Regions from separate parts of the Peribacillus sp. FSL K6-5616 genome, predicted to be linked through region 1. Evidence: predicted binding sites of a transcription regulator. Region 1 holds the regulator's gene; the other holds the start of a gene.

Region 1 (3,191 bases):
AAAGATGCAAAATTTTTAATAAAGAATCCAATGAATGATAAAAAAAGACCAATCAGCACAACATTTTTGGTTCATCTGCTAGATGAAACCGGTAAAGAAATTAGTGGAAAAAACTCCATTAAGGCAATGGATACTGAAAATTTTACTGGCACCCTTCCAGAAGTACCTAAGTCAGGTGTTTATAATGTAACAATAGATGTTAAGGAAAAAAATGTGGATGGTACCGAAAGAACCCGGACGCTGATTCGTTCGGTCTATATTGAGAAATAGCGAAATGCCTTCTCTTAGTTGAGGAGGCATTTTTTTGATGAAATATGAGGTAGGTACGGGTAACTAGGGAGATGGTAATTCCGCCAATGTAAACAGCCGTACTCCTATATAAAAGTATTAATTCAACGGGTGTTAGGTGGATATATTTAGGAGTGAGTTCCCTGGAAATAAAGATTTATGCTTGGTAATGAGAGATCTAATGAGCAAGGAAACATTCATTAAGCAAATTGCTCCTTATGGCCAGAAAATTAAACAGGACATATTGGTGGAATGACTTGGTCGATCTAACCTTATTAAAGTGAACCAAAGGTTAAGAGTGAAATTAATTGTAAAGGGGGGATTTTAAACCCTTTTTTTTATTTCAATGAGCTTGCTTCCAAAGTACATATTACCAGAAAGGCGATGGTATAACTTTCATCCGTTATAAAGGATGTTTAATTTCCCATGAAACTAGATTCTATTAAAAAATATTTCAATATCTACTCTTCCAAATGCATATTGAGAGAATTCTGGACATAAATTAAACAAACAAAAAAAGCGCGGGAAGCGCTTTTAGTGTATTTGTCTATATAAGCCTATTACTTTTCCAAGTATCGAAACATCTCGTAAAATAATTGGTTCCATATTTGAGTTCTCAGGCTGAAGCCTTATGTAATCCGGTTCCTTAAAGAATCGTTTTACAGTGGCTTCATCATCTTCCGTCATCGCCACGACGATATCTCCATTATTGGCACTGCTTTGTTGTTTCACGATGACATAATCTCCATCATGAATTCCTGCTTCAATCATACTTTCACCCATGATTTCCAGCATGAATACATGGTCATCATGTGGAACCATGCTTTCGGGAAGCGGAAAGTATTCTTCAATGTTCTCAATGGCCGTTATCGGCATGCCCGCTGTTACTTTTCCAAGTAACGGCACGTTCACGACATTGGCTTTGGGAATATTGTTCGCTTCCTCCAAATTCATTATTTCAATGGCCCTTGGCTTGGTTGGGTCACGTCTAATAAGGCCTTTACTTTCCAGGCGGGATAAATGTCCGTGTACTGTTGAACTTGATGCAAGTCCCACTGCTTCGCCAATCTCCCGTACGGAAGGCGGATACCCTTTTTGGCGGACCTCTTCTTTAATGAAATCAAGAATATCTTGCTGCCGTTTTGATAGTTTTGTCATTTGTGCACCTCTTCCCCAATGTTCTTTGCTACATTATAGCATGGCCCCCATCTCTATACAAACATAAGTTCGAATTTTGTTGTTGACTGAAACAAACGTTCGTATTATAATTTGATCATAACATACGAACGAACATTCGCTTTGGAGGGATTATTATGAAAAAATTATACAAAAATTATATTTATACGATTCTATTAGCGGGATCAGTATTCATCTTTTCAATTTTATTCTCTTGTACATTGAACAATGATCAAAAAAAGGATTTCCTTTCTATAGAAGTAAGCGAAGGTGACACCCTATGGGGAATTGCCGAAGAATATGAAGAAACAAATTTGACAAAAAAAGAATTCATTGGTTGGATAGAAGAGAATAATGGAGTCAGTGCGGATTCGATAAAACCTGGACAAGTCATTGTCATACCGGTTAAAGGGGAAGAACTTGTCCAGAATTTGGCCAGTGAGCAGTAAGTAGTAAAGGTAGGGTATTATGAAGGCGGTAATCTATTGTAGGGTCAGCACCGAAAAAGAGTCACAGGAAACATCATTGGCAAGGCAGGAAGATGAATTAGTCAAATTGGCTGAAAAGATGGATGTGGAAGTTGTCTCCATTATAAAAGAACAGGCAAGTGGTTATGAGTTGAATCGGGATGGCATTTTTGACATGCTCGAACTATTTAAAACCAAAGAAGCTGAAGTCCTATTAATCCAGGACGAAACAAGACTGGGAAGAGGGAATGCCAAAATAGCCCTTTTCCATGTCATCCTTAAAGAAGATGTGAAAATTTATACGCTCTCACACGATGGGGAGCTGGAGTTATCGGATTCGGATGCCATGGTCATCCAGATAGTGGGCATTGTAGAAGAATATCAAAGGAAACTACATAATCTTAAAATAAAGCGCGGAATGATGAGAGCCGTTGAAAAAGGGTACCGTCCTCAAAAAAATCTTCACAACCAAAGGAATTCCACTGGAAGGGACCGTATGGAGATTCCTATTGAAGAAATTATTAAACTGCGTGCCAATGGGTTGACATTCTCAGAAATCGCAGCCACATTAAGGGGCTTTGGATACAATGTATCTAAGGCTACTGTGAACAGGCGTTTTCTCGAACATCAAATGAATAAAAAGGAAAGTAAATCATAGAACTTGTAATTTCGCTTTTTTTTTAATACCATGACAATATCCGCAGATTATGAAGGAGCGAAATTATGTTATCAAAAGACAAAATAGCCCGTATAAATGTACTTTCTAAAAAGGCAAAGGCTGAAGGCTTGACGGAAGTTGAAGCGAAAGAGCAAACCCAATTGAGAAGTGAATATTTGGAAACATTCAGAAAATCCATGTCCGACACGTTGGAGCATGTGAAGGTCGTGGATCCAGAGGGTAATGACGTCACTCCTCAAAAGATAAAAAATATAAAAGAAAAACGAAATTTACATTAATGCTTGGATTCCTCTGATGGAACATTCCATTTGAGGATTCTTTGGCATTTTGGAGTAAAAAGAGAGTGCATTCATGTATGTATTCTCCTATTTAGTTTAATCTAAATAGAGGCTTCTCTTATTTCTAGAAAATTTTAATATTGAGGCAGTAAATAGTGATTTTAGTTGTGATATTATGCTTGTCACTATAATATAAAGAGGTACATTACAGGAAGGGATGTTTTTACAATATGTTAGATAAATTAGATGCACTTTCTATCAATACGATTCGTACATTATCAATTGATGCAATTGAAAAGGCTA
Region 2 (3,191 bases), 1.5 Mb from region 1:
ACAGTTGAGGATGTAACGGATGAAATATTATATATAAAATAAAACAACCGGACTGAATCACTTTGAATTCCGTCCGGCTGTTTGTCCTGGATTTTATAAAGTTTTCGCACCTAAATATTTTGGTTTCCAATAAGAATTATCCATATCCGTAATGGTTATTCCTTTGGAAGACGTAGCACTAATGAATTGACCATTTCCGATATAGATCCCAACATGGGATACTCCTGTTCTTCCAGAAGAAGTATCAAAGAATACAAGATCACCCTTAGCTGGTGAAGATACTTTTAACCCTGTATTGGAATAGAGCAAGGATGTTGTACGCGGTAAGGTAATTCCTTGAGATTTCTGGAATACGTAATAGACGAAGCCTGAGCAGTCAAATCCAGTTGGTGTTGTTCCGCCCCATTTGTAGGGTTTGCCTATTAAGGTTTTTGCATAGCTGATCAAGCTAGTATTATTGACATTATAAACACCAAGCGCATTAAATGTGTTACGGCCGGCAATTCCGTCAGCAGTCAACCCTTTGGCTTTTTGGAATTTTTTTACTGCAGATACAGAATAGGTGCCGTAATATGTAGTCAGTGAACCTGAATATGTGAAATAACCTTTGGTTTTTAATAGTTGTTGTAGTTGTTTGACATCACTATGTGTCATTCCGGGTCTGAGGGTTTGGTCTCCAATATTGGCAAAGGCTTGCAGTGGGGTTAGCATCATGGCAGATGCAACAGCAGCTGAAGCGATCCATTTCTTCATAATTTTCATTTCCTCTCTATCTATCTCTCTATTATTTCTTAACAATATTATCCTACAATACCATTATGACAAATAGACATAATTTTGGTTACATTTTCATTACAAAAAATGAGCATTAAGACTGGATTCCAAGTAGACGAAAGCCTGTTGAAAAGGGTGGGGGGATTTTAAAAAACTAAGTATATGGACCTACTTAAAATTATTCAAGCTACCAATTAATCTTTTTCAAAAAAACAATCTGGATGCTAAGTTTAAATTTGGTATTTTATCCATTTTTAGTATCTATTATATTTTTCAAGGAAATTACAATAAAAAGTAGAAATTTGTATGAAAACTTCCATTGAATAAGAACGTATATTCGGTTAAAGTTATGAATATAATAAAGCGAACGTATATTCTTGTTAGGGTGAAGAAATGATGGATTATGGGACGATGCCGAAACAATCAATTATGTGTATCGATATGAAAAGTTTTTATGCAAGCTGTTCAGCGGTCATGCTTGGTCTGGACCCGCTTGATTGTTATCTGGCGGTGGTTGGTGATTTGAAGAGGACAGGGAGCATTGTGCTCGCGGCTTCTCCAAAGATGAAGAAGGAATTTGGCATCAAGACAGGTTCGCGGATGTTTGAGATCCCGAATGACCCGAGGATTGTCGTCGTTGAACCTAAAATGGCGACTTATTTAAGGGTTTCGACGGAAATCACCCGCTTGTTCAACCGTTATGTGCCAAAAGAAGCGATTCACGTATATAGTGTGGACGAAAGTTTTGTGAAAGTCGATGGTGCCGCTTCTTTATGGGGAGATGCCCGCATGATAGCTGAAAAGATAAAAGATGAAATTGAACGGGAATTACAGCTCCCCTGTGCCATTGGAATTGGACCGAACATGCTCATGGCAAAACTTTGCCTTGATTTGGAAGCCAAACATCAGGGGATTGCAGAATGGAAGTATGAGGATGTGCCAAGCAAACTTTGGCCGATTTCCCCGCTTCGTGAAATGTGGGGGATCGGCAGGCGCGTAGAAAAAACCCTTCATGGAATGGGTATATTTACGGTTGGGCAGCTTGCCAATTATGATCTTGAATTACTTGAAGCGAAGTTTGGAATTATGGGCAATCAGCTTTACCACCATGCCTGGGGAATAGATTTATCCGATATGGGGGCAGCGATCATCGAAGGGCAGGTCAGCTTCGGCAAAAGTCAAATCCTGCTGCGGGATTATAAGGATGAGCATGAGGTAAAGCAGGTCATGCTGGAAATTTGCGAAGAAGTTGGAAGAAGGGCACGCACCCATCGTAAGGCAGGAAGAACGGTGAGCCTAGGCATTGGTTACAGCAAGGATGAGTTTGGCGGAGGTTTCCATCGTTCGCGTTCGATTAATGAACCGACCAACATCACGATGGAGTTATATAAAGTTTGCCTGGAGCTTTTCCATGAGAACTATAAGCAAAAAACGGTTCGAAGCATAGAGGTCAGACTCTCGAATATTGTGGATGATAATGAAATGCAGCTGACTTTATTTGATGCTTCGCGCTGGAAGAAGCGGGAATTGAGTTACACGGTTGATCGAATCCGCCACAAATATGGAGCCAAATCGTTATTGCGTGCCGTTTCGTATACAGAAGCAGGTACAGCCGTATACCGAAGCAAGCTGCTTGGTGGGCATAAGGCGTAAGGCTGACTTTGAAAGGAGGGAAAAGAATGATTCGTGATCGCGGCCGTATCAAATGGACATCGATGATGTTGCCGGAACATGTGAAGATGCTCCGGGATTGGGTGGTGGAGGATGGCTATGAAACGAAGCGCATCCTGGATGAGCAGCAGCTGGAAGAAATGAATGCGGTAATGGGGGAAGCGATGGAGGAAAGAAAGGATGTCACGATTGCCCATTATGAAGGAAACCGGTATCAGCTGTTAATCGGCAGGATCCATTATTATAATGAGCTCACCCAAAAGCTCCATATCGTTGACCGGTTTGAGCAGGCTCACTATATCAGGCTTTCCGATATAGCGGATGTAAGGATAATGGAATGATGAGCGGAAGGGCTGTTCCCCAAGGGACAGCCTTTCATTTTCGAAACGGCATCGTGATGAAAGGACTGACGTGACATAAGAGAATCGGCATTTGTTAGAACGGTCCATGAGGAAAGTGATTTCCGTGAGGGCATAAGGAAGCAGGCAGTTTCGTTAACAGAAACGTTTTTATCGTTTATAATGGGGGAATGCAAAGACATCGGGAGGCAGCAATCATGTATATTGAATGGACGGAAACAGCGGCTGAGAAAATAGCCGGTAAGGTACAGGGACAAGAAGGATATTTACAGTTGAAATATGATACTGATGGCTGCGGCTGCGTGGTAAGTGGTGTGACGGCGCTATGGTGGGTCAACGAACCTGAAGAAGGTACCGAAAAAGTGGAAACAAACGGAATTCCGCTAT

Evidence for each region. Region 1 encodes LexA, which represses DNA repair genes until DNA is damaged. Its sites were predicted from a motif close to CGAACATATGTTCG; they were not measured.
Region 2: a site for LexA is predicted at 1,101-1,114, ahead of MHB45_RS14180 (Y-family DNA polymerase). Genes of this name have one in related genera too.

Annotation. Positions count from the first base shown of each region.
Region 1 covers NZ_JBBOYT010000001.1:1,508,802-1,511,992, forward strand. The annotation lists gene MHB45_RS07250 (esterase/lipase family protein) at 1-270, shown strand, start outside; gene lexA (transcriptional repressor LexA) at 823-1,446, opposite strand; gene yneA (cell division suppressor protein YneA) at 1,602-1,913, shown strand; gene MHB45_RS07265 (YneB family resolvase-like protein) at 1,933-2,589, shown strand; gene MHB45_RS07270 (DUF896 domain-containing protein) at 2,655-2,888, shown strand; gene tkt (transketolase) at 3,119-3,191, shown strand, end outside.
Region 2 covers NZ_JBBOYT010000001.1:2,965,025-2,968,215, reverse strand. The annotation lists gene MHB45_RS14190 (hypothetical protein) at 1-42, shown strand, start outside; gene MHB45_RS14185 (C40 family peptidase) at 94-753, opposite strand; gene MHB45_RS14180 (Y-family DNA polymerase) at 1,168-2,427, shown strand; gene MHB45_RS14175 (YolD-like family protein) at 2,454-2,786, shown strand; gene MHB45_RS14170 (iron-sulfur cluster biosynthesis family protein) at 3,002-3,191, shown strand, end outside.